2 regions of the Stutzerimonas sp. genome follow, and region 2 is predicted to be linked to the other one. Evidence: predicted binding sites of a transcription regulator. Region 2 holds the regulator's gene; the other holds the start of a gene.
The links. The regulator sigma-54, encoded in region 2, starts transcription at its own class of promoters, with help from an activator protein. The targets are predictions, from matches to a motif close to ANTGGCATNNANNTTGCTNT.
Positions count from the first base shown of each region.

Region 1: the regulator sigma-54 is predicted to act here: its motif matches at 11,819-11,838, upstream of glnA (glutamate--ammonia ligase).

Region 1 is NZ_CEXBBO010000002.1:154,523-169,977, forward strand. It holds gene ubiB (ubiquinone biosynthesis regulatory protein kinase UbiB) at 1-1,121, opposite strand, end outside; gene AC2LD7_RS02010 (ubiquinone biosynthesis accessory factor UbiJ) at 1,118-1,741, opposite strand; gene ubiE (bifunctional demethylmenaquinone methyltransferase/2-methoxy-6-polyprenyl-1,4-benzoquinol methylase UbiE) at 1,741-2,511, opposite strand; gene AC2LD7_RS02020 (gamma-butyrobetaine hydroxylase family protein) at 2,715-3,089, opposite strand; gene hslU (ATP-dependent protease ATPase subunit HslU) at 3,178-4,521, opposite strand; gene hslV (ATP-dependent protease subunit HslV) at 4,550-5,086, opposite strand; gene trmL (tRNA (uridine(34)/cytosine(34)/5-carboxymethylaminomethyluridine(34)-2'-O)-methyltransferase TrmL) at 5,234-5,695, opposite strand; gene AC2LD7_RS02040 (hypothetical protein) at 5,694-6,137, shown strand; gene ntrC (nitrogen regulation protein NR(I)) at 6,248-7,684, opposite strand; gene glnL (nitrogen regulation protein NR(II)) at 7,681-8,763, opposite strand; gene AC2LD7_RS02055 (DUF4124 domain-containing protein) at 8,931-9,560, opposite strand; gene AC2LD7_RS02060 (DUF4124 domain-containing protein) at 9,560-10,087, opposite strand; gene glnA (glutamate--ammonia ligase) at 10,315-11,721, opposite strand; gene thiI (tRNA uracil 4-sulfurtransferase ThiI) at 12,062-13,516, shown strand; gene typA (translational GTPase TypA) at 13,675-15,455, shown strand, end outside.
Region 2 is NZ_CEXBBO010000004.1:94,808-110,262, reverse strand. It holds gene AC2LD7_RS04025 (YhdP family protein) at 130-3,933, shown strand; gene AC2LD7_RS04020 (carbon-nitrogen hydrolase family protein) at 3,979-4,824, shown strand; gene tldD (metalloprotease TldD) at 4,827-6,269, shown strand; gene yjgA (ribosome biogenesis factor YjgA) at 6,336-6,857, opposite strand; gene pmbA (metalloprotease PmbA) at 6,968-8,314, shown strand; gene AC2LD7_RS04000 (HPr family phosphocarrier protein) at 8,421-8,693, opposite strand; gene rapZ (RNase adapter RapZ) at 8,702-9,559, opposite strand; gene ptsN (PTS IIA-like nitrogen regulatory protein PtsN) at 9,694-10,158, opposite strand; gene hpf (ribosome hibernation-promoting factor, HPF/YfiA family) at 10,165-10,473, opposite strand; gene AC2LD7_RS03980 (RNA polymerase factor sigma-54) at 10,553-12,061, opposite strand; gene lptB (LPS export ABC transporter ATP-binding protein) at 12,209-12,934, opposite strand; gene lptA (lipopolysaccharide transport periplasmic protein LptA) at 12,934-13,482, opposite strand; gene lptC (LPS export ABC transporter periplasmic protein LptC) at 13,469-14,041, opposite strand; gene AC2LD7_RS03960 (KdsC family phosphatase) at 14,050-14,571, opposite strand; gene AC2LD7_RS03955 (KpsF/GutQ family sugar-phosphate isomerase) at 14,572-15,455, opposite strand, start outside.

The sequences.
Region 1 (15,455 bases), on a different contig from region 2:
TTCTCGAAGATTGGCTCGCAGACCGTACGAATCGCCGCCTCGAATTCATTGACTTTGGTTTCCGCCGGCACCCAGCCCGAATCGATATGCAGCTGCGCGACCTTTCGGTAATCGCGTCTGAAGAAGGCCATCAGGTTACGCGCCAGATAATCCTGATCTTCCGGTGTCAGACTGCCGACGATGCCGAAATCCACCGCGATGTACTGTGGATTCCACGGCTGGTGGGTGCTGACGAAAATGTTGCCGGGGTGCATATCGGCATGGAAGAAGCTGTCACGAAAGACCTGGGTAAAGAAGATTTCGACGCCGCGCTCGGCCAGCTGCTTCATATCGGTGCGCTGCTCGGCCAGGCGGGCCATGTCGGTCACCGGCACGCCGTAGATACGCTCCATCACCAGCACCTGCGGGCGGCATAGATCCCAATAGACCTGTGGTACGTAAAGCAGCGGCGAGCCCTGGAAGTTGCGCTTGAGCTGGCTGGCGTTAGCGGCTTCGCGCAAGAGGTCGAGTTCGTCGTAGATGGTCTTGGCGTAGTCATCGACCACTTCCACCAAATGCAGGCGCCGAGCCTCGGTGGAGGCGCGCTCCGCCGTCTTGGCCAGCAGGAACAGCCAGGCGATGTCCTGGCTGATCACCGGTCGGAGATTCGGTCGTACCACCTTGACCACCACTTCTTCGCCGCTGCGCAGCTTCGCGGCATGCACCTGGGCGACCGAGGCTGAAGCCAGCGGCTTGCTGTCGAAGCGCGCGAAGACCTCGCCAACCGGTGCGCCCAGCTGCCGCTCGATCAAGGCGGTGGCAACGGCCGAGTCGAACGGCGGTACGCGATCCTGCAACATCGCCAGCTCTTCGGCGATATCCAGCGGCAGCAGGTCGCGGCGAGTCGAGAGAATCTGGCCAAACTTGATGAAGATCGGCCCCAGGCCCTCCAGAGCCAGCCGCAGACGCGCACCGCGGGACAACACGCTGCGGCGGCGCGGTAACCAGCGCCAGGGCAGCAGATAGCTGGTCGCGCGCAACCACCAGGGCATCGGCAGGTCGAGGATGATGTCGTCAAGGCGGTAGCGGATCACCACCAGCAGGATGCGGAACAGGCGGCGGGCGGCGGCGAACAGCTTCATTCGGATCGGTCTGGTTTCAGAGGGTGGGGGAGCTGCTCGACTCGAGCTTCGAGTCGGTCGAGGGCGAGCTTGAGGCGATCGAGCTCGGCAAAACGGGCTTCCGCCTCGGCCATGCCGACAAATGTTCGGGATTCTTCGCTGAGGTAGTCGGCGAAGTCCTGGCGCAGACTTTCGGCGCCTTGCCGCGCCCAGACGGTCTGCTCGCGCAAACCGGTGCTGAGCAACTGTGTACCGACCGGACCCAGCCAGCGCGAGACTTCGTATTCCCAGTCCAGTTCGAGATCCTGCAGTACCTCGGCGAAGCTCATCAGCAGAGCGCTGTCGCCCTCGATCTCGACATCCGGCCCGTGCAGGATCGCGGTCTTGTTGCGGCTGGTGACCAGCCGCAACAGGCTCGCTGCGGAGGTGCGCAAGCGGCAATCCGGCTCGCTGCCCCAGTTCTCGGCTAGCCGCAACCCCTCGCCATCGGCGAGAACGAACAGACGCCAGGCTGGCACCGTGCAGTCGATCTCGATGATTCGGCCGCTCAACCGGGCCAGGCGCGGAAGGGCGGTCGGGTCCAGGCGCAGCACGCGATTGAGGCCGCGCTCGGCGCCGGCCAGCAGGGCAGCGCGCAGCATCAGGGTTTGATGCCGCGGTGCAGGGCGACGATGCCGCCGGTCATGTTGTGATAGGTAACGCGCTCGAAACCGGCATCGGCCATCATGCCCTTGAGGGTTTCCTGATCCGGGTGCATGCGGATCGACTCGGCCAGATAGCGGTAGCTCTCCGAATCGTTGGTGATCAGCTTGCCCATCATCGGCAACAGGCTGAACGAATACGCATCGTAGGCTTTGGAGAACAGCTGATTGGTGGGCTTGGAGAATTCCAACACCAGCAGCCGGCCGCCGGGCTTGAGCACCCGCAGCATGGAGGCGATGGCGTCTTCTTTGTGCGTCACGTTGCGCAGGCCGAAGGCGATGGTCACTACGTCGAAATGATTGTCGGGGAAGGGCAGCTTCTCCGCGTCGGCCTGGACAAACTTCACGTTGCCAGCCACGCCCTTGTCGAGCAGGCGGTCACGACCGACCTTGAGCATCGAGGCGTTGATGTCGGCCAGGACCACCTCGCCGGTCGGGCCGACGATGCGTGAGAACTGACGGGCTAGATCACCCGTGCCACCCGCGATGTCCAGTACCCGATTGCCGTGGCGCACGCCGGACAGCTCGATGGTGAAGCGCTTCCAGAGGCGATGCACGCCGCCGGACATCAGGTCGTTCATCAGGTCGTACTTAGCGGCTACAGAATGGAATACCTCGGCCACCTTTTGCGCTTTCTCGCTCTCCGGCACGTCTTTGTAGCCGAAGTGGGTAGTGGGCTCTGCGTCACGCTCTTTGCGGGGATCGGTCATGTCACTGTCACCGGAAGAATGTGCCGGCATTCTAAACCTAAAAAGCAGCGGCAGGCTTCAAGCTGCAGGCGACAGGTAAAGCTTAAAAGCGGCGGCAGCGGCAGCAAGTAGGGATGTCGCTTTTTACATCCGCCTTGTCTCCGCTCGGTGGAGCGCCACCCGGTGAAGCTTGATCCACCTTACGAGCCGAGAAGTTTGCAGCGTTAAAGCATCAACTTGACCGGCGAGATATCCGGGTCGCGGGACTTGCCGGCTTTCGCCAACTCGGCGAGGTACTCATCCCACAGCTGTTGTTGGTTGCTCGACAGCTGGTAGAGGTAGTCCCAGGTATACAGGCCGCTGTCGTGGCCATCGCTGAAGATCAGCTTGAGCGCGTATTGCCCGGCCGGTTCCACGCCTTCCAGCGCGACGTTGATCTTGCCGGTCTGCAGGATCGGATTGCCGTGGCCCTGCACTTCGGCCGACGGCGAATGCACGCGCAGAAATTCGGCGGACAGAACGTAGCGCTGCTCAGCGCCATATTCCAGCTCCAGGGTTTTCGAAGCTTTGTGCAGTTTGATCGCGGTGGGGATGCGCATAGGAAAGAACCGAAGAAGAGGCGGGAGGCCGGAGGCTGAACGAGGGGACGCTTTATCGTCCAACCTTCAGCCTCTAGCCTCAGCCGGTTTAAAGAATATACCGCGACAGATCTTCGTCTTCGGCGAGCTCGCCGAGGTGGCTGTTGACGTAGTCTGTGTCAATGCGGATCGGCTCGCCGTTCTGCTGGCCAGCCAGGTCGCCGGCGCTGAACGAGACTTCCTCCAGCAGACGCTCCAGCAGCGTGTGCAAGCGTCGCGCACCGATGTTCTCGGTCTTCTCGTTAACCTGCCAGGCGATCTGAGCGAGACGCTTGATGCCCTCGGAAGTGAATTCTATGGCCAGACCTTCGGTCTTCAGCAGCTCGCGATATTGCTCGGTGAGCGAGGCGTGCGGCTCGGTGAGGATGCGCTCGAAGTCCTCCGGTGACAGCGCCTTGAGCTCGACGCGGATCGGCAGGCGGCCCTGCAATTCCGGCACCAGATCGCTGGGCTTGGACAGATGGAAGGCACCGCTGGCGATGAACAGAATGTGGTCGGTTTTGACCATGCCCAGCTTGGTATTCACCGTGCTGCCTTCGATCAGCGGCAGCAGGTCACGCTGCACGCCTTCACGGGAGACATCGGCGCCGCTGGTATTGCCGCGCTTGGCGACCTTGTCGATCTCGTCGATGAAGACGATGCCGTTCTGCTCGACGGCCTCCAGCGCGCGGCCCTTGAGTTCCTCTTCATTGACCAGACGGGCGGCTTCCTCATCGCGGACCAGCTTGAGCGCGTCTTTGATTTTCAGCTTGCGGCTCTTCTTCTTGCCCTTGCCCATGTTGGAGAAGAGGTTCTGCAGCTGATTGGTCATCTCCTCCATGCCGGGCGGGGCCATGATTTCCACACCGCCTGGGTTTTCCGCCACTTCGATATCGATCTCCTTGTCGTCCAGCTGACCTTCACGCAGGCGTTTGCGGAACAGTTGGCGAGTGTTGGAATCGGTGCTTTGTATCGGCTCTTCACTGAAACCGACCGGGCGGGCCTGAGGCAGTAGCGCATCGAGGATGCGTTCTTCGGCGGCATCTTCGGCGCGGTGGCGCATCTTGCCGACTTCCTGCTCGCGCAGCATTTTCAGCGCCGCGTCAGCCAAATCGCGAATAATCGATTCAACATCGCGACCCACATAACCGACTTCCGTAAATTTCGTCGCCTCCACCTTGATAAAGGGTGCGTTGGCCAGCTTGGCCAGGCGACGAGCGATTTCGGTTTTACCGACCCCGGTCGGGCCGATCATCAGAATGTTTTTCGGGGTCACTTCCGGGCGCAGCTCGGCGGAGAGCTGCATGCGCCGCCAGCGGTTGCGCAGAGCGATGGCGACGGCACGCTTGGCGTCGTCCTGGCCGATGATATGGCGGTTGAGTTCGTGGACGATCTCGCGGGGCGTCATGGACATGGTGCGGTACTCCGGGGCTCGAGGGCGATCAGATCGCGCTCTCCAGCTCCTCAATGGTGAGATTCTGGTTGGTGAAGACACAGATGCTGCCGGCGATGTTCAGAGCCGTTTCGGCGATATCCTGAGCGGACATGCTGTCGTCACCTTTCTGCATCAATGCCATGGCGGCGGCCTGGGCGAAACCGCCGCCGGAGCCCATGGCGATCAGGTCGTTTTCCGGCTGAACCACGTCGCCGTTGCCGGTGATGATCAGCGAGGCGTCCTTGTTGGCCACGGCGAGCATGGCTTCCAGACGGCTGAGCGAACGGTCGGTACGCCAATCCTTGGCCAACTCGACGGCGGCCCGGACAAGATGGCCCTGGTGTTTTTCCAGCTGGCCCTCGAAGCGCTCGAAAAGAGTGAAGGCATCGGCTGTGGCACCGGCAAAGCCGGCCAGTACCTGACCGTGATAGAGCCGCCGGACCTTCTTGGCGTTGCCTTTCATGACGGTATTGCCGAGGGAAACCTGGCCGTCGCCACCCATGACGACTTTGCCGTTGCGGCGCACTGAAACGATGGTGGTCAAAGGAAAATCTCCACGCAGCGGGGCGATGAATGCCCGAATGCGCTTGATATGGGGGACGCTACCACGCATTTCAACCGGCGTTCTGGATTCGCTGCCATGGCGTCGCGTATGGCACCAGTCGGTGCCGACTCGTTGAGCGGGAGACGCTTACTGCAGAGCGAAATCCAGCTGTCGCCAAGCCTCGTAAACGGCGATCGCGACGGTGTTTGATAGGTTCAGGCTGCGACTGTCGGGGCGCATCGGCAGGCGCAGACGTTGCTCATTGGGCAGCGCGTCGCGAATCTCCGGCGGCAGGCCGCGGCTTTCCGGGCCGAAGAGAAAGGCATCGCCGCGCTGGAATTGCACCTGATGGAAGGGCTGCGAACCTTTGGTGGTGAAAGCGAAGACACGTGGCTGGCCAATGCTCTGCAAGCAGCTGTCGAGATCGGCGTGGCGCTTGAGCGGCGCATATTCGTGATAATCCAGGCCGGCGCGGCGTAGGCGCTTGTCATCCAGCTCGAAGCCCAGTGGCTCGATCAAATGCAGGCTGCAACCGGCATTGGCGCAGAGCCTGATAATGTTGCCGGTATTCGGCGGAATTTCCGGTTGGAAAAGGATCACATGGAACATGCGCGTCACCGACTCTGAAAACGACCGGCATTCTACTGCGATGGACGATCCGCTACCTCGCCTACGTCGGCGCTTTTTCGGCTCGCTGGTATTGATCGGGCTGTTGGTCGGCGTGATGATCGGCCGTGTTACCACGCCGGGGCCAGTGCAGTTGCTGCGTGTCGAACCGACTGTTGATGGCTTGCAGCTCTGGTTCGATCGCGAGCCGGAACTCTACAGCCAGGACGTGAATGGAGCGGTGGGCATGCTGTTTCAGGCGCAGGGTAACGCGCAGAAGGGGCAGATCACCGTTTCGGGAGTGCGCAGCAGCTGGCGCGTGCAGACGACCGAGAAGGGCTTGCTGTTGCACTTCGTCGCCACTCGGCCGTTGGTGGCCGAGTGGGACGGTGAAAAGTTCGAAGGGAGCTGGCGACTGAACATAAGAGTTAGGCCGCGCGATTGATCGCGGCAATCCTGGCTCGGAATCCGCTCAGCCCGCGAGAAAAAGCCGGCGGGTTGCACCGCCCTACGTGGCTCGCCCAGCCTCCGTTCTTTCCTCGGGCCTTCTAGGTTTTAGCTTTCCTCACCGTCCTCATCATCACCGCCGTCAACGCCCATTCCAAGTTCCTTGATCTTGCGCGTCAGCGTGTTGCGTCCCCAGCCGAGCAGCAGCGCGGCATCGCGGCGACGTCCGGCGGTGTGCTTGAGGGCAGTCTCGATCATGATTCGCTCGAACGCCGGTACCGCCTCGTCGAGCAGGTTCGATTGACCGCGTGCCAGCGCGATATCGGCCCAATGGCGCAGTGCCTGTTCCCAGTTATTGGCCGGCATGGCGTCGGCGGGCTGGTTAAGCAGTTCCGGTGGCAGATCGCTGACATGCACTTCGCGGCCTGAGGCCATGACGGTGATCCAGCGGCAGGTGTTTTCCAGCTGACGCACGTTGCCCGGCCAGGGCAGGTTTTTCAGATATTCCTCGGTTTCGCTCTTGAGCAGCTTGGTTTCGACCGAAAGCTCCTGCGCAGCGCTGGCGAGAAAGTGCCCGGCCAGTGCAGGGATGTCTTCGCGTCGATCCGACAGACGCGGTATGTGAATGCGGATGACGTTCAGGCGGTGGAACAGGTCTTCGCGAAACTTGCCGGCCTGCACCAGGGTTTCCAAGTCCTGGTGCGTCGCGGCGATGATGCGCACATCGACCTTCACTGGCGTGTGGCCGCCGACCCGGTAGAACTCACCGTCGGCCAGCACGCGCAGCAGACGGGTCTGGGTGTCGGCGGGCATGTCGCCGATCTCATCGAGGAATAGCGTGCCGCCGTCGGCCTGCTCGAAACGGCCGCGGCGCTGGTTCGCGGCACCGGTAAAGGCGCCTTTCTCATGGCCGAACAGCTCGGATTCCATCAGGTCCTTGGGGATCGCTGCCATGTTCAACGCGATGAACGGCGAAGCCACCCGCGGGCTGTGACGGTGCAGGGCATGCGCCACCAGTTCCTTACCGGTGCCGGATTCCCCATTGATCAGCACGGTAATGTTGGAATGGCTGAGGCGGCCGATGGCGCGGAACACCTCCTGCATTGCAGGTGCCTCGCCGATTATTTCAGGCGTGTGGTGTTGGTTGGCCGGCGCCTGCAGGTTCTGCTGTTCCTGGGCATGTTGGTTGGCGCGTTTGACCAAGGACACGGCGTCGTCGACATCGAACGGCTTGGGTAGATACTCGAATGCACCGCCCTGGTAAGAGGCCACCGCGCTATCGAGGTCCGAATGGGCGGTCATGATGATCACCGGCAAGCGCGGGTACAGCCCGCGAATCTGCGCCAGCAAATCCAGGCCGCTGGTGCCGGGCATGCGGATGTCGGAAATGATCACATCCGGCTGCTGACGTGAAAGCCGGGCAAGCACGCCATCGGCACTGTCGAAACTCTGCGTGGCCATGCCCTCCTGTTGCAGAGCCTTTTCCAATACCCAGCGGATGGAGCGGTCGTCATCGACGATCCAGACGTTTTCGCTTCGGCTCATGCTGATGGGGCTCCTTGTTCCAGCGGCAGGAAGATGGAGAACGCGGTGTGGCCGGGGTGGCTCTCGCACTCGATCAAGCCCTGGTGCTGGCTGATGATGTTCTGGGTGATAGCCAAGCCGAGACCCGTTCCGTCCGGGCGGCCGCTGACCATCGGGTAAAAAAGCGTGTTCTGCAGTTCGCTGGGTATGCCCGGTCCGTTGTCGATGATTTCGATCCGGGTGACCAGGCGATGGCGGATATGGCCGATGGTGAACTGGCGCAGGGTGCGGGTACGCAGAGTCAGGCGACTAAGGCCCAGTTCGCTCTGGCCGGCGAGCGCCTGCATGGCGTTGCGCATGATATTGAGCACCGCCTGAATCATCTGTTCACGGTCCATCAGGACTTCGGGAATGCTTGGATCATAATCGCGCACCAAAATGAGGCTGCCCTGACATTCGGCCTCGATCAGGCTGGCAACGTGTTCAAGCACCTCGTGGATATTGGTCATCGACAGGGACGGCAGTTTGTTCGAGCCGAGCATTCGGTCGACCAGATTCCGCAGACGGTCGGCCTCCTCGATGATCACCTCGGTGTAATCCTTGAGGTGCTCTTCGGGCAGCTCGCGGGACAACAGCTGCGCAGCGCCGCGAATGCCGCCGAGCGGGTTCTTGATCTCGTGAGCGAGACCGCGCACCAACATCTTGGTGGTTTCGTGTGTGGACAGTTGCGCCTCTTCCTTGGTGATGCGCAACAATCTATCCCGCGGTAAAACCTCCAGCAGCAGCATGGTTTCCTGGCGAGTTAGAACGGGCGTTACCGCGTAGTCGACCGTTAGCGCCTGGCCGCTGGCAGGGGTCAGCGTTGCTTCGCGCTTGGTGAAGGGATGTGCCTGTTCGACGGCCTGGCGCAGAGCAGCCAGCGCTTCGGGCGATTCGGTGAAAAGCTCGCTAATGAATTGACCATGGCTGCGCTGGCCGCTCACGGCGAGCAACATTTCAGCAGCTGGATTCATGTATTCCAGGCGCAAGCGGGAATTGAGCAGCAAGGTTGCGGTGGTCAGGTTCTCGATCAGCAGGCGCTGTAGGGCTTCGTTGATCATGGCTGTCTGCATCCGGTATGTAAGACGGGAAATGCAAGAAGCAAACCAAGGCGCTCCTTTTCGGCGCGGCGCCGTGCGCTCTGGCGCTCCAGAGCGGGGCGTAGCGGAAAACGAGTGAAGCGGATCAGGTTGGTCCGGCTTGTGCACCATTCAGGTGCATAGGATGGTCACAGAAAGGGCACGAAAGGAATATCTTTCTTTTCCTTAGGCTTGTCTTTCAGGGGGCATTCAGGGCGAACGCCGTAATCGTTCTTCTTGCATGGGTTGACCATTCGCCGCTGCGCAAGCGAGGTGCGCATCATATGGAAAGTGCTCGGTGCGCTGCCTTGCAATACTTTCCCGTCCGCATCGATAACTTCCACGATCAGTTGGTGGCTGCCGCGATCGATGTTGTTTAGTGCGAATGTCGAGTCACTGCTATTCGGGGTGATCGGGCCACCGTCGAGCAATAATCGATACTGATGGCCGAACAGCAAGGCGGGATCGCTCGTCACGCTGACGATCAGCTCGCCGGCGTTGTTGCGAACGGTGGCGTCGGGTTCGGGCTGGACGATATCGAGCAGCTGATAGGCGGGCGCTGGCTCGCGCAAAACCTCCCGTGCTGCGGCAGGTTGCGCCACCGGCTGAGCGGGCATGCTGTTGATGGACCTGGGGTCGACGGTTTCGACCGCCTGCCCGCCGGGGCGGTCAGTGAAAACGCGATTGCCTTCAGCGTCTATATAGGTATAAATCCCGGCGCTGGCCGGCAGTGCGAGCGCCAATAGCAGGCCAAACAGGCTGAGCCTGGGCGCCGCCATCATGGTCGGGCCGGGCTGGAGGTATGGATCCGCTGCACAGTGAATTGTTCGCCGGTGCGCTGCAGTACCTGACCATTACTGAGCACTTCGATTTCCAGCAGGTGGGTTCCGCGATCGACGTTGTTCAGTTGCAAGGTGGCGGCCCTGCTCGGTTCCGCTAGTGGATTACCGTCGAGCAGAAAGCGAATCTGGTGGCCTTGCTGCAGTGGCGGGTCGAGCTGGGCGTTGACCACGAAGGTACCGTTATTGGCACGTAGCGCCTGTTCATCGGGAATCCCACCGATGGACAGGCTGCGGTATGGCTGCCGTTGTTGACGGCTGTCCTCTTCGTTCTCCATCGGTGGTGGTGGTTCCGGTGTGCGGATATCGACCGTGTTGGCGGGCGGCAACTCGACCCTGTCCGCCGCGACACCGTCTGGCGGCTGGTTGGTGAACACCGTGTTGCCGTTATCGTCGGTGTACTTGTAAATCTGTGCCAGGGCCGGGGCCGTAGCGATCAAAAGCAGGCTGAACAATGCAATGCGCATGGGAAGCTCCGCGGATAGGATGCCGGGAGCGTTGCACCGCTCGGGCTTGCAAGCAAGTTTGTTCGGTGTGAATTGGGAGCGGCAGCAAATGAGGGGCATGGACTTGAGCTCACAGGCCGCTGGTTGCTGCTTTTATTCGGGGCCACAAAAACAAACCCCGCCAGAAGGCGGGGTTCATTGGCTACAAGACCTTCCTGAGGGCAGGCCTTGTGGTCACGCGGACCGGATTAGACGCTGTAGTACAGGTCGTATTCCAGCGGGTGTACGAAGGTGCGGACCTTGATTTCTTCCTCGCTCTTCAGCTCGAGGTAGGCATCGATGAAGTCATCGCTGAACACGCCGCCCTTGGTCAGGAATGCGCGACCCTTGTCGAGTTCTTCCAATGCTTCCTTCAGGCTGCCGCAAACCTGCGGGATCAGCTTGCCTTCTTCCGGCGGCAGATCGTAGAGGTTCTTGTCAGCCGCATCGCCAGGGTGAATCTTGTTCTGGATGCCGTCCAGGCCAGCCATCAGCAGTGCGGCGAAGCACAGGTAAGGGTTGGCAGCTGGGTCCGGGAAACGCGCTTCGATACGACGGGCTTTCGGACTGGACACGTACGGAATACGGATCGAGGCGGAACGGTTGCGGGCCGAGTAGGCCAGCATGACCGGTGCTTCGAAGCCCGGGACCAGACGCTTGTAAGAGTTGGTCGACGGGTTGGTGAAGCCGTTCAACGCTTTGCCGTGCTTGATGATGCCGCCGATGAAGTACAGCGCGGTATCGGACAGGCCGGCATAGCCTTCGCCGGAGAAGGTGTTCTTGCCGTCTTTGGAGATCGACATGTGCACGTGCATGCCCGAGCCGTTGTCGCCATACAGCGGCTTCGGCATAAAGGTCGCGGTCTTGCCGTAGGCATCAGCCACGTTGTGCACGCAGTACTTCAGGGTTTGAACTTCGTCAGCCTTGGCAACCAGCGTGTTGAACTTGACGCCGATTTCGTTCTGGCCGGCAGTCGCCACTTCGTGGTGGTGAACTTCGATGACCAAGCCCATCTCTTCCATGGCGTTACACATGGCAGTACGGATTTCGTGGTCGTGATCGCACGGCGGAACCGGGAAGTAACCGCCTTTGACGGCAGGACGATGGCCCTTGTTGCCGCCTTCGACGTCCTGGTCGGTCATCCAGGAACCTTGCTCGGAGTAGATCTTGAACATCGAGCCGGAGATATCCGACTTGAACTTCACTTCGTCGAAGATGAAGAATTCAGGCTCCGGACCGACGAATACGGTGTCGCCGATGCCGGTGGACTTGAGGAACTCCTCGGCGCGCTTGGCGATCGAGCGCGGGTCGCGATCGTAGCCCTGCATGGTGCTCGGCTCGACGATATCGCAGACCAGAATCAGGGTCGGCTCTTCAGTGAAGGGATCCAGCACGGCTGTATCATCGACCGGCATCAGAATCATGTCGGAGGCTTCGATGCCTTTCCAGCCATGAATGGAAGAGCCGTCGAACATTTTGCCGTGCTCGAAGAAATCTTCGTCATGGGCGTCACGGGCCGGAATGGTCACGTGATGCTGCTTGCCCTTGGTGTCGGTGAAGCGCAGATCAATCCACTTCACATCGTAATCTTTGATCAGTTGAAGCGACTTCGACATGGTGCTCTCCAAGTGGTGGAAGCGTTGACAGGTTGCTTCCGAAATCGGGGGTGAAGTCCAGCGGCGGATATTCCGCGATGGCGACCTGCCTCACAAGGGAGCAAATTGCATGCCAGTGCTCCTTGTTGGGTCTGGGCGCGCCGGTGTGCGGGTTTACAGGCGCTAAAAGGATGGAAGGCGTCTATCGACCTAACTGAACGCATCAAGTTAGTGCGTTGCTTTGTTGCTGCGACCCAATTTGGTGCGCAATGGTGCGCTCAGATAAAAGCGCCTAAATGTTGATCAATTTCCGCTATACTCCGCCCCCCTCTTTTTACGCCATGTCGGCGCGCGCGTTTTCATGAAGCTGATCGTCAAGGTTTTCCCCGAAATCACCATCAAGAGCCCACCGGTACGCAAGGGCTTCATTCGCCAGTTGGCGAAGAACATCCGTACCGTGTTGCGCGACCTCGATCCCGATCTGCGGGTGGAAGGAGTGTGGGACAACGTCGAGGTGGAAACCGCACACAGCGAGCCGAAGCTGCTGCGCGAGATGATCGAGCGCCTGCGCTGCACGCCGGGCATCGCCCATTGCCTGGAAGTACATGAGTACCCGCTGGGCGATCTCGACGATATTGTCGCGAAGTGCAAGGCACATTTCACCGACCGGCTGGCCGGAAAGATTTTCGCCGTGCGCTGCAAGCGCGCCGGCAAGCACCCGTTCAGCTCCATGGATGTCGAGCGTCATGTCGGCAGCCAGCTGCGCCAGCAATGCGGTGCCGCCGGGATTTCGCTGAAAGCGCCGGAAATCGAGGTGCGGATGGAAATCCGCGACCAGCGTTTGTTCATCATCCACGCCCAGCACGATGGCATTGGTGGCTATCCGCTGGGTGCGTTGGAGCAGACGCTGGTGCTGATGTCCGGCGGCTTCGATTCCACCGTGGCGGCCTACCAGATGATGCGCCGCGGGCTGATGACCCATTTTTGCTTCTTCAATCTCGGCGGTCGTGCCCACGAGCTGGGGGTGATGGAAGTCGCCCACTATTTATGGAAGAAGTACGGCAGCTCGCACCGCGTGCTGTTTATCAGCGTGCCGTTCGAGGAAGTGGTTGGCGAGATTCTCGAGAAAGTCGACAACAGCCAGATGGGCGTAGTGCTCAAGCGCATGATGCTACGCGCCTCGACGCAGATCGCCGAGCGCCTGCACATCGATGCACTGGTCACCGGCGAGGCGATATCCCAGGTTTCCAGCCAGACGCTGCCGAACCTGTCAGTCATCGATTCGGCCACCGACATGCTGGTGCTGCGGCCGCTGGTCGCCAGTCACAAGCAAGACATCATCGATACCGCGTTCGAGATCGGTACCGCCGAGTTCGCCAAGAACATGCCCGAATACTGCGGCGTGATCTCGGTGAACCCGACCACCAAGGCCAAGCGCTACCGTATCGAGCACGAAGAGAAGCAGTTCGACATGGCGATCCTCGAGCGTGCCCTGACCAACGCGCGGCAGGTTCCCATCGATCGTGTGATCGACGAACTGGGTCAGGATCTGCAGATAGAAGAAGTCGTCGAGGCGAGCGCTGGTCAGGTGATTATCGACATCCGTCACCCCGATCTTGCCGAAGACGAACCTCTGGAACTGCAGGGCATCGAAGTGCAAACGCTGCCGTTTTATGCGCTCAACAACCGATTCAAGGAACTGGATGTGAACCGCCAGTACCTGCTGTATTGCGATAAAGGTGTCATGAGCCGCCTGCATGCTCATCATTTATTGAGCGAGGGGCATGCCAATGTGCGCGTTTATCGTCCGAGCTAAACAGCCCGGCCTGCTGGGCGGCAGTATCCGCCACCGCCCTCCCGACCTGTAGCGGCCATACGGGGTGTTGCCCCGACCAACCGGATTTCGCCACTGGCGAATCGATCGAACTCCAGCTTCCGGCCTTCAGCTTGAAGCTTTTACAGAGAAACAGACCTGTGATTGAGAATCTACGCAACATCGCCATCATCGCCCACGTCGACCATGGCAAGACCACCCTGGTAGACAAGCTCCTGCGCCAATCAGGCACTCTGGAGCGCGGCGAGCTCAACGACGAGCGCGTGATGGACTCCAACGACCAGGAAAAAGAACGCGGCATCACCATCCTGGCCAAGAACACCGCCATCCGCTGGAACGACTACCGCATCAACATCGTCGACACCCCCGGCCACGCCGATTTCGGCGGTGAAGTGGAGCGCGTGATGTCGATGGTCGACTCCGTGCTGCTGCTGGTCGACGCCCAGGACGGCCCGATGCCGCAAACCCGCTTCGTGACCAAGAAGGCCTTTGAAGCCGGCCTGCGTCCGATCGTGGTGATCAACAAGGTCGACCGTCCGGGCGCGCGTCCTGACTGGGTTCTGGATCAGATCTTCGACCTGTTCGACAACCTCGGCGCCACCGAAGAGCAGCTGGACTTCCAGGTCGTCTACGCCTCGGCCCTGAACGGCATCGCCGGCCTGGACCACACCGACATGGCCGAAGACATGACCCCGCTGTACCAGGCCATCGTCGACCACGTGCCGGCCCCGCAGGTCGATGTCGACGGCCCGTTCCAGATGCAGATCTCCGCTCTGGACTACAACAGCTTCCTCGGCATCATCGGTGTGGGCCGCATCGCCCGCGGTCGCGTCAAGCCGAACACCCCGGTCACTGCCATCGACATGCACGGCAAGAAGCGTAACGGCCGTATTCTCAAGCTGATGGGCCACCACGGCCTGCACCGCGTCGACGTCGACGAAGCCACTGCTGGCGATATCGTCTGCATCAGCGGTATGGACGAACTGTTCATCTCCGATACCTTGTGCGACCAGAACAACGTCGAAGCGATGAAGCCGCTGACCGTCGACGAGCCGACCGTTTCCATGACCTTCCAGGTCAACGATTCGCCGTTCTGCGGCAAGGAAGGCAAGTTCGTCACCAGCCGTAACATCAAGGAGCGCCTGGACAAGGAGCTGCTCTATAACGTGGCCCTGCGCGTCGAAGAAGGCGACAGCGCCGACAAGTTCAAGGTTTCCGGCCGTGGCGAACTGCACCTCTCGGTACTGATCGAAACCATGCGTCGCGAAGGCTTCGAAATGGGCGTCGGCCGTCCGGAAGTGATCATCCGCGAGGTCGACGGCGTCAAGCAGGAGCCGTTCGAGAACGTCACCATCGACATCCCGGAAGAGTCCCAGGGCAAGGTCATGGAAGAAATGGGCCTGCGTAAAGGCGACCTGAGCAACATGGTGCCGGATGGCAAGGGCCGTGTTCGCCTGGAGTACAACATTCCGGCTCGTGGTCTGATCGGTTTCCGTAACCAGTTCCTGACCCTGACCAACGGCGCAGGCATCCTGACCTCGATCTTCGACCGTTACGACACCATGAAGTCCGGCCACATGTCCGGTCGTCAGAACGGCGTACTGGTGTCGATCGATACCGGCAAGGCCCTGACCTACTCCCTGGAAACCCTGCAGGCGCGCGGCAAGCTGTTCGTCGAGCACGGCCAGGAAATCTACAACGGCCAGATCGTCGGTTTGAACAGCCGTGACAATGACATGGGCGTTAACCCCACCAAGGGCAAGAAGCTCGACAACATGCGCGCTTCGGGCAAGGACGAAACCATCGCCCTGGTCCCGCCGGTCCGCTTCACCCTCGAGCAGGCGCTGGAGTTCATCCAGGACGACGAGCTGTGCGAAGTAACCCCGAAGTCGATCCGTCTTCGTAAGAAGATTCTCGACGA
Region 2 (15,455 bases):
CAAGCCCGCCGGGAGCGGGCGCGGCCTTGTCTCGCGCAAAAACCGGCTCCGTCGCGGCCGCGACGAAACGGGAACAGACCCTAAATGCCAGCCTGGCCATGTTGGCCCGGATGATTGGAGCGCATCCGTATGAGTCGGCTCCTTGCCTTTGTCCTCGCATTCTTGCGCCGCAGCCTCTGGCTGGGTGCGATCGGCCTGGTGCTGCTTGCTTTTTATGTGAGCCTTGGCCGCCAACTGGTGCCGCTGGTGGCGGAGTATCGACTCGAGGCGCAAGACAAGGCGCGCGAACTGCTGAACATGCCGGTAGCGCTAGGAAAACTGGAAGGTCGTTGGGAGGGTTTCTCGCCACGGTTGCTGGCGCACGACGTGGTGCTTGGCGAAGGCGACGCGGCGATGCGTCTGGATCGCTTGGCTCTGGTGCCCGACCTTGTCGGCAGCCTCTTGTCTCGGCAGCTGCGGCTGAAAAGCGTGGCGTTCACTGGCGTCCATCTAAGTCTGGTGCAGGATGCGGAGGGCAGGTGGCGTGTCGATGGATTGCCCGAGCGTAGCGATCAGCCGCCTGCCGATCCACAGAAGCTTTTGACCGAATTGCAAAAAATTGGGCGTCTGTTGCTGCTCGACAGCCAGATCACTCTTGAGGCGCACGCCGAAGCGCCGCTGACCCTGACCTATGCCAATCTTGAACTGCGCACCGCAGGTGACAGCCTGCGCCTGGACGGGCGGGTGTTGTTGCCAGATGGCCAGCCACTGAGCATGCGTGCGCAAGCGCGGGTGCGACCGAACGACTGGAGGGACAGTGAGGCACGGCTCTACCTCAGCCTGCCGCAGAGCGACTGGGCCGCCTGGATGCCCGCGAACCTGACCGGCAACTGGAACATTCAGCAGCTTCAGGCTGGGGGTGAAATATGGCTCGATTGGCGCGAACGTCGGTTGGCCCGCGCGGTTGCGCGATTGAGCGTGCCGGCACTGCGAGTGGGCCAGCTGGAGCGCGACCCGATCCAGGTCGAGGATCTATCGGTGAATGCCTATATCGACCGATCGGACCAAGGCTATCGATTGCAGCTCGATGGGCTGGCTTTCACCTTCGATGACGACCGCTGGCGAGACACGGCGGTGGTTGTCCAGCAGGATATCGCCGAGGCTCGCTGGCGCATGCAAACCGATCGCATTCCGGTCGCGCCGGTGGCCGAGTTGATCCATGCCTTGGCGCCGCTGCCCGATCAGGCGAGCGAGTATCTGCTCGGGCTGGCGCCGAGCGGAACGCTGCGCAATCTGCAAGTGGACTATCGCCCTGCGGCGCCACGTGTCGAGCGCTTGGCATTCACCGCCAATCTCGATGCGGTCAGTATCGCCGCGCACAAATGGATTCCTGCGGTGCGCAACGTCAGTGGCGCGGTGCAGGGCAATCTCGGCGGGGGCGAGCTGCGTTTCGACAACCGGGACTTCAGTCTGCACCTGGCTGAACTGTTTCCGAATCCCTGGGACTATCGTCGTAGCCGCGGCAGTCTCGTCTGGACGCTGGATGATCAAGCCTTCACGCTCGCCGCACCCTATTTGCAAGTCGAGGGCGAAGAGGGGCGCATCGCTGGCGATTTCCTGATCCGCCTGATGCGCGATCCGGAGGCCGAGGACTATATGGATCTGCGCGTCGGTATCCGTGACGGGGATGCTCGCTATACGGAGAAATACCTGCCGACGCGCTCGCCAGCCTTGAGCCCGGCGTTGAGCGAGTGGCTGAATACGGCGATTCGCGGCGGGACCGTCGAGCAGGGCTATTTTCAGTATCAGGGCGCGCTGAACAAGGGTGCGGCCGATACTGCTCGCAGCCTGAGCCTGTATTTCAAGGTGAAGGATGCCGAGCTTGCCTTCCAGCCCGGCTGGCCCGTGTTGCGTGAGGGGCGAGGTGAGGTATTGATCGAGGACAGTGGGGTGCGGGTACGCCTTGCCGAGGCGCGCATGCTCGACAGTCGTGTACATGACGCCACAGCCGAAATTCCGCATAGCCAGAATGGCCAACCGCCGTGGCTAAATATCGAGGGACAGGTCGACGGCAATCTGCGAGACGCGCTGACAGTGATGCAGATGGCACCGATCGGCACCGCCGATCTCTTCGCCGGGTGGCACGCTGACGGACCTTTGAGCGGAACGCTCAATCTTGATATCCCGCTGGCAAAGGGCGAGCGCCCAAGGGCCGTCGTGGATTTTTCCAGCTCCGATGCTTCGCTTTTCGTTGCACAGGCGGATCTGCAGTTCGAAGGATTGGGTGGTGAGTTTCGCTATGACAGCGAGCGCGGCTTCAGCGCTGCGGAGCTCCATGGCCGCACCCTTGGCAGTCTTGTGCGCGGCAAGGCCATCGCCACCCGGCAGCCGGGTAAGCCCTCCACACGGATCGAGGCCACCGGCACGGTAGCGCTGCCGCGACTCCTGGCCTGGCGGAAGATTGAACAACCTGTGCCCGCATCCGGCGAGCTGCCGTTTCGGTTGAGCCTGGTTCTGGATGGCGCCGATAACCGTCTCCAGGTGGATTCTTCACTGCTGGGTACAGCGTTGGCGCTCCCGGCGCCATTCGGCAAGACGGTCAACGAACGGCGCGACACCACGCTGCGGATGACGCTAGGTGGCGAGCGCCAGAATTACAGCCTTCGGCATGGCGCGCTGGCGGCGCTGACCTTCGCCGCGCCGGCCGATAATTGGGCCGAGGGTGGCGGTGAGTTGGTGTTGGGCGGCGCTGCTGCGAATCTGCGCAGCGATCAGGGCTTGTACGTGCGCGGAAAGATACCGCTGCTCGATCTGGGAGAATGGCAGGCATTATCGAACGACTACGGCAGCGCTTCGCAAGGCCAGCAGGCCACCTCACTGCTGCGCCGCGCTCAGCTTGATATCGGGACGTTCACGGGGTTCGGCGCTCAGGTCGACAATCTCGGCGTGGACCTGCGGCGCCTTCCGGCTGGCTGGTCGCTGGGGTTGGACAGCCGAACCGTCGCCGGCACCGTTCGCCTGCCGGATAGCGACAGCGAGCCCATCGTGCTGGATCTGTCGCGCCTGCAACTTCCCGCGGCAAATCCAGACAAGCCCCAAGGAACATCGGAAGATCCGCTGGCTGCCGTCGATCCGAAGAACCTGCCAGCGATGGATATTGCCGTGGCCGAGGTGCTGCAGGGCGATCAGCCGCTGGGTGCCTGGGCGTTGAAAATGCGCCCGGCGGATAATGGCGTCGAATTCTCGGAGCTGAATCTGGATCTCAAAGGACTCAAGATCGGCGGCAAGGGTGGCTGGAGCGGCTCGCAGAGTTGGTACAAGGGCAGGCTCGGGGGTGCCAATGTAGCTGATGTACTTCTGGCCTGGGGGTTTGCGCCTTCCACCACCAGCGAATCCTTTCATCTCGACGTGGACGGCAACTGGCCTGGATCACCAGCATCCTTCAGCTTGCAGCGGCTTTCCGGCCGGCTCGATGGCAGGCTGCGCAATGGCCAGCTGCGCGAGGTAGACGGTAGCGCCCAGGCGCTGCGGGTCTTCGGCCTGCTCAATTTCGCCTCCATCGGCCGGCGGCTGCGGCTGGATTTCTCGGACTTGTTCAGCAAAGGTCTGAGCTACGATCGAATCAAGGCCGAGCTGGTCGCTACAGACGGGGTTTATGTGACGTCGCAGCCGCTGACGGTTACCGGGCCCTCGAGCAATCTGGAGCTGGATGGCCGGGTCGATATGGTCAATGACCGGATCGACGCCAAGCTGCTGGTCACGCTGCCGGTCAGCAATAACCTACCACTGGCTGCGCTGATCGTCGGTGCGCCGGCCATCGGTGGCGCCCTGTTCGTCGTCGACAAGCTGCTGGGTGACAAGTTCGCACGCTTCGCCAGCGTTCAGTACAACGTTGAGGGGCCATGGCGAGCGCCGAAGATCACGTTCGATAAACCTTTCGAACAGCCCAACTGAACATTTTTTGCAGCGTGCGGCTCTACGCCGCCTAGGGTTTCAAGCATGACTTTTGCTGTGATCCAGATGGCCAGTCAGGCCGATATACAAGCGAACCTCGTCACTGCCAAAAAGCTGCTGGAGCAGGCTGCCGATTCCGGTGCCCGACTGGCCGTGTTGCCGGAAAATTTCGCTGCCATGGGCCGCACCGACCTACCGGCGGTCGGCCGGGCCGAAGCCGAGGGCGCTGGGCCGATACTCCCGTGGTTGAAACAGGTCGCACGCGACCTCAGGTTATGGATAGTGGCCGGCACGCTGCCGCTCCCTCCGGATGATCGACCGCAAGCGAAGGTCCGGGCCTGCTCGTTACTCGTCGATGACCAGGGCCAGCGCGTTGCGCGTTACGACAAGCTGCATCTGTTCGATGCCGAAGTCAGTGATGCACGTGGCCGTTACCGTGAGTCAGATGATTATGCCGCGGGCGAGCGGCTGGTAGTGATCGATACACCGGTCGGCCGGTTGGGGATGACCGTTTGCTACGACCTGCGCTTCGCCGAGTTGTATTCGGCCCTCCGCCTGGCTGGTGCTGAGCTGATCAGCGCGCCTTCGGCCTTCACTACGGTAACCGGTCAGGCGCACTGGGAGATGTTGGTCCGCACGCGGGCCATCGAGACGCAATGCTATATGCTGGCCGCAGCGCAGGGAGGAGAACACCCTGGCGGACGACTGACCTACGGGCACTCGTCTATCGTAGATTTTTGGGGCCGCGTGCTGAGCGAACAGGCGACAGGCGAAGCCGCACTGACCGCCGCCCGTGACACGGCCGAGCAGGCTGCGATGCGCCAGCGCATGCCGCTGCTGAGCCATCGTCGTTTCACCGCGCCCCGTATCGCATCGCGCACTTTGGAGTAGATATGAGTGAACTGCTGTTACCTGTCACCGAGCGCCTGCTGACACCGGGCGGGCTGGGTATCGATGATTTACCGGGCTTGCTCGGCGAACTGGCCGGCCCTGGCATCGACGCGGCGGACTTGTATTTCCAAGACCAGGTCACCGAGTCTTGGATGCTGGAAGATGGCATCGTCAAGGAAGGTAGCTTTCACCTGGAACAGGGCGTTGGCGTACGAGCGCTGTCTGGCGAGAAAACCGGCTTCGCCTACAGCAATGCGATCACCGCCGATGCGTTGCGCCAAGCAGCTGAAGCGGCTCGCTCAATTGCCCGTGGCGGCCACCAAGGGCGTGTCGAGGTGCTTTCGAAGGCTGCGTTTGCGCCGCTGTATAGCCAGAACAATCCGCTGGATGGACTCGACCGTGCGGAGAAGGTCGAGTTGCTCAAGCGTATCGACGTCGCCACGCGGGCGCTGGATCCGCGAATCAAGCAGGTCACGGTAAGTCTGGCAGGTGTTTGGGAGCACATTCTGGTGGCAGGGTTGGATGGCGGCATGGCTGCCGACATACGGCCGCTGGTGCGCTTCAACGTGAGCGTCATCGTCGAGCAGAACGGGCGTCGCGAGCGCGGCGGGCAGGGCGGCGGCGGACGTACCGGATATGAATACTTTCTCAACGAAGACCGCGCGATGGGCTATGCCCGTGAGGCGCTGCGACAGGCGCTGGTGAACCTCGACGCAGTGGCGGCACCGGCCGGCACGCTACCGGTGGTGCTTGGTCCCGGCTGGTCTGGCGTGTTACTGCACGAGGCAGTCGGCCATGGGCTTGAAGGCGATTTCAATCGCAAGGGCAGCTCGGCCTACAGCGGCCGTATCGGGCAACAGGTCGCTTCGAAGCTGTGCACCATTGTCGATGACGGCACGCTGGCCGACCGTCGCGGCTCGCTGAGCGTCGACGACGAAGGCACACCAACCCAGTGCACGACCTTGATCGAGAACGGAATACTCAAGGGCTATATTCAGGACAAGCTCAACGCTCGACTGATGGGCGTAGCACCAACCGGCAATGGCCGGCGCGAATCCTATGCGCACCTGCCGATGCCACGGATGACCAATACCTACATGCTGGCGGGCGAAAGCGACCCGGAAGAGATCATCCGCTCGGTGAAGAAAGGCATCTATTGCGCGAGCCTTGGCGGCGGGCAGGTGGACATCACCAGCGGCAAATTCGTGTTTTCCACCAGCGAAGCCTATCTGATCGAGGACGGCAAAATCACCGCGCCGGTCAAAGGAGCTACGTTGATCGGCAATGGCCCGGACGTGATGAACAAGGTTTCGATGGTCGGTACCGACCTGGCGTTGGACAGCGGTGTCGGCACCTGTGGAAAGGATGGGCAGTCGGTGCCGGTCGGTGTTGGTCAGCCGACCCTGAAGATCGACGGAATTACGGTCGGAGGGACGGGTGCGTAAAGCGGCTGCAGGCCGGCACGGTGGGCGCTTTGCCTGCCGCCTGAAGCTTGTAGCCTGAAGCTGCTTTCAACGCAGTCCGCGCTGTGTCTCGTCCAGCCCGCGGATGTATTTGAAAATTTTGCGGCTGGCCGCTGGCGGCTTGTTCCGCGCTGCTTCGTGCTGGGCATGGCGAATCAGGCTGCGTAGCTGTTGGCGGTCGGTTTCGGGGAATTCGGTAACGAAGGCTTCGAGGGTTTCGTCGTTGCCGGCGATCAGGCGGTCGCGCCAGCGTTCCAATGCATGGAAGCGTTCGTTGTATTGGCGAGTGGATGCGTCGAGTTGGTCGACCAGGGCCAGGATGCCTTCGATGTCCTGATCACGCATTAGTTTGCCGATGTATTGCAGGTGGCGTTTGCGCGCGATATTCGCGGTGTGCTTCGGCGCATCGGCCAGCGCCTTGCGTAACGCATCGGTGAGCGGCAGGCGATCGAGCACGTCGGACTTGAATGTGGTGAGGCGCTCACCCAGGTCCTGGAGTGCGTGCAGCTCACGCTTTACCTGGGTTTTGCTTTTTTCCTCGAAGTCGTCGAGATCGGAAATATCAGACATGGGGCTGGTCCAGTAGGAAATGCCGCCATGATAACAGCAGCCTTGCGGTGGAGCTCCAAGCTGAGCTCTGCAGGCTGCGACTTGATCGAATCAGTGGTTTGGAGTGTTTTATGAGTGAAGTAGAGGGGATTGGTCCGCACGCATTGCCCGGGCTGCGCGAAAAAGTTGCGCGGATCATCGAAGAGGCCAGCCGACAGGGCGCCAGTGCCTGCGAGGTTTCCGTCTCGATGGAGCAGGGTCTGTCTACCACGGTCCGCCAGCGGGAAGTGGAGACGGTCGAATTCAACCGCGATCAAGGCTTCGGCATCACACTGTACGTCGGGCAACGCAAAGGGTCGGCGAGTACTACGGGCGCCGGCGACGAGGCGATTCGCGAAACCGTGGCGGCGGCCCTGGCGATCGCCAAGCATGCTTCGGAGGACGAGTTCGCAGGGCTCGCCGACCCTGCTCTGATGGCGAAGGACACACCGAATCTGGAGCTCTATCATCCTTGGGACATAGCCCCAGATGAGGCCATCGAGCTGGCGCTCAGTTGTGAGGCGGCCGCGTTCGCCACCGACGGGCGTATCCTCAATGCCGACGGTACCAGTCTGAGTACTCATCAGGGTTGCCGCGGCTATGGCAACAGCAACGGTTTCATCGGTGCCTACTGCAGCACTCGCCACAGCCTTAGTAGTGTGATGATCGCCGAGGCCGAGGGGCAAATGCAGCGCGACTATCACTATGATGTCAGCCGTGTCGCCGGTGATCTGGCCTCAGCCGAGTCGATCGGCCGTCGCGCCGCAGAACGTGCCGTTCGCCGCCTCGGCGCTCGTCCCGTGCCGACCTGCGATGTCCCTGTTCTGTTTTCTTCAGAGTTGGCGACTGGTCTGTTCGGTCATTTTCTCGCCGCGATTTCCGGCGGTAATCTTTATCGCAAGTCCTCCTACCTGGAGGACGCGCTGGGACAGACGCTGTTCCCCGAGTGGCTGAGCCTGGACGAGCGTCCCCACTTGCTGCGCGGGCTGGCCAGCTCGGCTTATGACGGCGATGGTCTGGCAACCTATGCCAAGCCGTTCGTCGAGAATGGCAAGCTCTTGTCCTATGTGTTGGGAACCTACTCCGGACGCAAACTCGGGATGCCCAGCACGGCCAATGCCGGCGGTGTGCATAACCTCTTCGTATCCCACGGCGACGAGGATCAGGCGGCACTGATCCGCCGCATGGGGCGCGGGCTATTGGTCACCGAGTTGATGGGGCAAGGGCTGAATCTGGTCACAGGCGACTATTCGCGCGGCGCTGGCGGTTTCTGGGTCGAAAACGGGGAAATCCAGTTCCCGGTCCAGGAAGTCACGATTGCCGGCACCCTGCGCGATATGTTCCGGCAGATCGTCGCGGTAGGCTGCGATGTCGAAACACGCAGCAGCATCCATACCGGCTCGGTGCTGATCGAGCGAATGAAGGTAGCGGGAAGCTGAAAAGACGATAACAGCGCTGTAGGTTGGAAAGCTGGACGGAAAAGACGCTAAGTTTGAAAGGGTTTGGCCGGGCTTGACACTGTTTTGCTTCCAGCTTCCAGCTGCTCTATTCGCCTTCCTCGAAAAAATCTTCGATCAGTGCGATCAGCGCATCGATCGCCTCCTGCTCCTGTTCGCCGTTGGCGTGCAGGTGCAGGATGGTGCCTTTGCTCGCAGCGAGCATCATCACCGCCATGATGCTCTTGCCATCGATCAAACTGGCAGGGCAGCGCCCGACGCGGACATCGCAGGGGAACTGGTTGGCGACACCAACGAATTTGGCTGCCGCACGGGCATGCAGGCCCAGTTTGTTGATGATAGTGATTTCGCAAGACGGCATATGCATTCCTAAGCCAGGTCGCGGTGGCGTACCTGAACGTTCTTCAGGGTCTCGCGCAGTGCCTGGCCGAGTCGCTCCGCCAGATAGACCGAGCGGTGGTGCCCGCCGGTACAGCCGATGGCAACGGTAACGTAGGCGCGATTGCTGGCGGCGAACCGCGGCAGCCATTTGTTCAGATAGGCGAAGATGTCCTGGAACATCTCTTCAACATCGGCCTGCATAGAGAGGTAGTCGACGACAGGCTGGTCCAGTCCGGAAAAATCGCGCAGCTCGGCTTTCCAGTACGGATTGGGTAGGCATCGCACATCGAATACCAGGTCGGCATCTACCGGCATGCCGCGCTTAAAGCCAAAGGACTCGAAGAGGAACGCCGTGCCCGGTTCAGGCTTGTTCAGCAGACGCAGTTTCAGCGTGTCTCGCAATTGGTAGAGGTTGAGGTTCGTCGTATCGAGTTTCAAGTCGGCATGATCGATGATGGGAGCAAGCAACAGCTCCTCGTCATGGATGGCCTCGGCCAGCGAGCGGTTTTCGTTGGTCAGCGGGTGCCTTCGCCGAGTTTCCGAGAAGCGCTTGAGCAACGTCTCGTCCGCCGCATCCAGATACAAAACATCGCACTGAATGTGCCGCGCGCGGACCTCATCGAGCAGTTCGGGAAAGCGCTTCAGCTGGCTTGGTAAATTGCGCGCATCGATAGAGACAGCGACCTGCGGATGCAACAGTTCGGTATGCAGCAACGCTCGCTCCGCCAGCTCTGGAAGTAGCCCGGCGGGAAGGTTGTCGATGCAGTAAAAGCCGTTGTCCTCAAGCACATTGAGCGCCGTGCTCTTGCCTGACCCGGAGCGGCCACTGACGATGATCAGGCGCATTGCGGAGCGAGGTTCGACAGGGTGCGGACTCGAACGCACGAGCCGTGCTGCATACGCTGCTGGGTTGGGAGTTGGCAGGTTACGGACACGTCTCTTTCCTCACTTTGCGCGGGGCGATCGGCCATGCCGTTGCGCTAACTACCGCTCTGAATATCGACGACGGTCTGATACAGGTCCTGTCCGGTGGCGGCTCTGCGCAGGCGTTCACGCACTTCCTCACGGTCCAGCATGCTGGCGATCTGGCGAAGCAGTTCGAGGTGTTCGTCGGTCGCGGCTTCCGGTACCAGCAGTACGAATAGCAAATCGACCGGTGCACCGTCGATGGCGTCGAAGTCAACCGGTGCGTCGAGCCGCAGCACCGCGCTGAGCGGCGACACGCAGCCGGGCATGCGACAGTGCGGGATGGCGATGCCGTTGCCGAAGCCGGTAGAGCCGAGCTTTTCGCGGGCAATGAGGCTTTCGAAGATGGTCTGGGAATCAAGGTCTGGAAGGTCTTGGCCAATTACTTTGGCGATCTGTTCCAGGACGCGTTTCTTACTGCCACCCGATACGTTCACCAAGGAACGTCCGGGGGTCAGGATATTTTCGATTCGGATCATGATGGGTCAGCGAGCGAGGGCACCCTGGTTATGGTCGAGCTGTTTTTCTTTGTGCTTGATGAGCTGCCGGTCGAGCTTGTCGGCAAGCAGGTCTATGGAGGCGTACATGTCTTCATGTTCTGCGTTGGCGACGACTTCGCGCCCGGCAACGTGCAGCGTGGCTTCGGCTTTCTGTCTGAGTTTCTCGACCTGCAGAATCACCTGGACGGCAATGATGCGATCGAAATGTCTTTCCAGGCGCTCGAATTTCTCCTCGACGTAGTCACGCAGGGCTTCTGTGATTTCCAGGTGAAGGCCAGTGATGTTGACTTGCATACTGCATCTCCTTTTTGCCACGTGCGAATTGACGGGCTGCGCGCCCGTCACCGGAAGAGATCGACCAGGTCGCCTGGCATTACAACAACCGCTTACGCTCACTGGACGGCGCGATACCCAATGATTCGCGGTACTTGGCGACGGTGCGGCGTGCAACTTGAATACCCTGTGCCTCCAGTAAACCAGCGATCTTGCTGTCGCTCAATGGCTTTTTCGGGTTTTCCGCCGCCACCAGCTTCTTGATGATCGCGCGGATGGCGGTGGACGAGCATTCGCCGCCTTCGGCCGTGCTGACGTGGCTGGAGAAGAAATATTTCAGCTCGTAGATGCCGCGCGGTGTATGCATGTATTTTTGCGTGGTGACCCGCGAGATCGTCGACTCATGCATGCCCACCGCTTCGGCAATGTCGTGCAGCACCAGCGGTTTCATGGCTTCATCGCCGTGATCGAGGAAGCCGCGCTGGTGTTCGACGATCTGCGTGGCGACCTTCATCAGCGTCTCGTTGCGGCTGAGCAGGCTTTTGATGAACCAGCGCGCTTCCTGCAATTGGTTGCGCATGAAGGTGTTATCGGCGCTGGAGTCGGCTCGTTTGACGAAGCCTGCGTATTGGGCATTCACCCGCAGGCGCGGCATCGCATCCTGATTCAGCTCGACCAGCCAGCGCTCGTTGTGCTTGCGCACGATTACGTCGGGCACGACGTATTCCGGCTCGCTCGCTTCGATTTGCGAGCCGGGACGCGGATTGAGCGTCTGGATTAGATCGACCACTTGGCGGAGCTCGTCTTCCTTGAGCTTCATGCGGCGCATCAGCAGGCTGTAGTCGCGGCTGCCGAGTATCTCCAGCTGATCGCTTACCAAACGTATCGCTTTGCCCAGCCAAGGCGTTCGCTCGGGTAGTTGGCGCAGCTGCAGTAGCAGGCATTCGCGCAAATCGCGCGCCCCGATGCCGGCGGGCTCGAACTGCTGGATGCGGCGCAGCACGACTTCGATTTCATCGAGTTCAATTTCCAGCTCGGGATCGAACGACTCGAGTACTTCTTCGAGGGTTTCGTCGAGGTAACCCTGCGGGTTGATGCAATCGATCAGCGTTGCGGCGATGAGACGGTCGGTATCGCTCATCGGGGCGAGATTGAGCTGCCAGAGCAGATGGCTCTGCAGGCTTTCACCGATGGACGTGCGGGTGGTGAAGTCCCACTCGTCGTCGTCATTGCTGGGCAGGCTGCTGGCGCTGGTCTGGTAGATGTCTTCCCAGGCGGTGTCCACCGGCAGCTCATTGGGAATACGATCGCCCCAATCGCCTTCCTCGAGGTTTTCCACCGTATTGATGGGCTCTTCGAAGTGATTGTCCGGCGTGTCCTGCTCGGTCGAGGTGCTTTCAGGTTTCTTCTCGATCGACTCGGCCATCGGATCGGAGTTATCGAAGTCGTCTCCATCCTCCTCGCGCTCGAGCATGGGATTGGAGTCCAGCGCCTCCTGTATCTCCTGCTGGAGATCGAGCGTGGATAACTGGAGCAACCGTATGGCTTGTTGCAGCTGCGGTGTCATCGTCAGCTGCTGGCCCATCTTCAGGACTAGCGATGGTTTCATGGCAGAGGACTTCGAACCTTATTTGCCGGCGCAACCGCGCCTGTTCCGATTTCACTGGCGCTGTGCACGCCCGCTATAAGCAAATTATATGCCTGCCAACGAAGCCTTTGCCTAGTCCCGTGCGACGGTGTGAGCGGAAAAATCACATCAGAGACGGAATTCGTGTCCGAGGTAAACTTCCTTGACCAACTGGTTGGCCAGGATCGTCTCCGCGTCACCCTCGGCGATCAGTTGGCCATCGTTGACGATGTAAGCGGTCTCGCAGATGTCTAGCGTCTCGCGCACGTTGTGATCGGTGATGAGTACGCCGATGCCCTTGGCCTTGAGGTGATGAATGATTTGCTTGATGTCGCCGACCGAGATCGGGTCGACGCCGGCGAAGGGCTCGTCGAGGAGGATGAACTTGGGAGCGGTGGCGAGTGCGCGGGCAATCTCCACGCGGCGCCGTTCACCACCGGACAGGCTCATGCCGAGACTGTCACGGATGTGGTTGATGTGGAACTCCTGCAGCAGGCTTTCCAGCGCCTGCTGGCGACCGCTGCGATCCAGGTCCTTGCGGGTTTCGAGAATCGCCATGATGTTGTCGGATACCGACAGTTTGCGAAAGATCGACGCTTCTTGTGGCAGATAGCCGATGCCGGCGCGGGCACGGCCATGCATGGGGAGGTGGGTGACATCCTGCTCGTCGATCAGCACGCGACCCTGATCGGCTTTTACCAGCCCGACGATCATATAGAAGCAGGTGGTCTTGCCGGCGCCGTTCGGTCCAAGCAAACCGACAATCTGACCACTCTCGATGGACAGGCTTACATCACGCACGACCTGACGGCTTTTGTAGCTTTTTGCCAGGTGCTGGGCTTTGAGAATCGCCATTACTCGGTCTGCTCCGCTGCCGGCTGGTCTTTGTTGCGCGGCTGGATGACCATGTCCACGCGAGGACGCGGGGTGGTTACGTCGGTATTGGTGGCTCGGCCGGCGTTGACGATCTGACGCTGGGTGTCATAGACGATCTTCTCGCCTTCGAAGGTGTTGCCTTCCTGAACGACTTTCGCCTGATCGATCAGGACGATGCGCTCATTCGCTGCGAAATACTGGATGGTCAGGCCGTAAGCCTTGACGATTTCCTTGTCCACCGCTGGCTTCTGCTCGTAATAGGCAGGCTTGCCGATGGAGGTGAAAACCTCGACATCGCCATTCTTGTTTTGCGTAATGGTCACGGTATTGCCAGTGATCTTCATGGTGCCTTGGGTAATGACCACATCGCCGCGATACACGGCAACGCCCTGTCGATCGTCTAATTCCGCGGTGTCGGCCTGGACGCGGATCGGCTGGTTGCGGTCTTCAGGAAGCGCATGGGCATTCGAGCCGAACAGAAAAATGCTCAAGCCGAGCAGGAAGGGGAAAGTCTTAACGCAGCTCATGCTGGCCTCTTACGTTGGATAGCAGGAGCATCCTGCCTTCATTCAGATACGCTTTCATGCCCGTGGCGGTGGTCACACCGTTTGCGGCGACGATTCTAACGGGTTGGCGGGTCTCGGCATAATCCTTCTCGGGGAGCACCGTCATTCGGCTGGTGGTGATGACGGTTGGACGCCCCTTGGCATCGTTGCGTTCGATCCTGACGTTATCGATCAGCTCCACTTCCTCACCCTGTGGGCCGACTTCGCCGCGCTCGCTGGTCACGTGCCATGGCAACTCGGTGCCGCGATAAGAATGCAAGTCGGGTCGGGTCAGGAGGCTCACGTCGCTGGCCTTGACGTGCTCAACTTTCTCCGCAGACAGTTCGTAGTTACGCTTGCCATCCGGTTGGTACTGGACGGTTCTGGAGTTGGTTACGTAAAAGTCGATCGGCGATTCCTCACCTGTGGCCGCAGTCGGTTCCTGCATGAAACTCTCGGGGCGAATGTTCCAATAGCCGATCGCGACGAGAAATAGCGCAATCAACAGCAGGATGGCAGGGAAACGGATTCTGCTCAGCATTGAAACCTCTAGAGATAGGCGGCCTGAGCGGCTTCGAGGCTGCCTTGGGCACGCATGATCAGTTCGCAGAACTCTCGAGCAGCGCCCTCGCCGCCGCGGGCGCTGGTGACTCCGTGAGCGTGCTGGCGAACAAAGGCATCGGCACTGGCGACGGCCATGCCCAGGCCCACCCGGCGGATTACCGGCAGGTCTGGCAGATCGTCACCCAGATAGGCGACTTCAGCGTAGCCGATTCCGAGTTCGGCGAGCAGCTCATCGAGGACCACCAACTTGTCCTCGCGTCCCTGATAGAGATGCTGGATGCCCAGATTCTGTGCACGGCGTTCGACCACAGGTGTCTTGCGGCCGCTGATTATCGCGGTGCTCACCCCAGAGTTGATCAGCATCTTGATGCCGTGGCCGTCGAGTGTGTTAAAGGTCTTGAACTCGCTGCCATCGACCAGGAAGTACAGCTTGCCATCCGTCAGCACACCGTCGACGTCGAAAATGGCCAGGCGAATATTGCGGGCGCGTCGCAGTAAATCGTTCATTTACATCACTCCTGCGCGCAACAGATCATGCATGTTGAGCGCGCCGACGGGATGGTCATTATCGTCGACCACTACCAGCGCACTGATCTTGCTGTCTTCCATGATTTTCAGGGCTTCGGCAGCAAGCATGTCAGCGTTGGCTGTCTTGCCGTGGAGGGTCATCACCTGATCGATATTGGTCTGGCGTACATCGATGCCTTTATCCAAAGTGCGACGCAGGTCGCCGTCGGTGAATACCCCGGCCAGGCTGCCGTCGTCCTCGATGACCACGGTCATGCCGAGACCTTTCTGGGTCATCTCCAGCAGTGCGTCGCGTAGCGAAGTACCCCGGTTGACCTGAGGCAGGCGGTCACCTGAGTGCATCACGTGTTCGACTTTGAGCAGCAGGCGTCGGCCAAGCGCGCCGCCAGGGTGCGAAAAGGCGAAATCTTCCGCGGTGAAGCCGCGCGCTTCCAGAAGGGCGATCGCCAATGCATCGCCGAGTACTAGGCTGACGGTGGTCGAGGATGTGGGTGCCAGGTTCAGCGGGCAGGCTTCAATGGCGACGCTGGCGTCGATATTGACCGCTGCTGCCTTGGCGAGCACCGAATCGGGGTTGCCGGTCATGCTGATCAGCGTAATGCCGAGGCGTTTGATCAGCGGCAGCAGTGTCACGATTTCGTTGGTGGTACCCGAGTTGGACAGAGCGAGGACGACGTCGTCGCGGGTAATCATGCCCATGTCGCCATGGCTGGCTTCGGCCGGATGAACGAAGAATGCGGTGGTCCCGGTGCTGGCGAGCGTGGCGGCGATCTTGTTGCCGATATGGCCCGACTTGCCCATGCCGACCACGACGACGCGCCCCTTGCAGCCGAGGATAAGCTCGCAAGCCTTGACGAATTGAT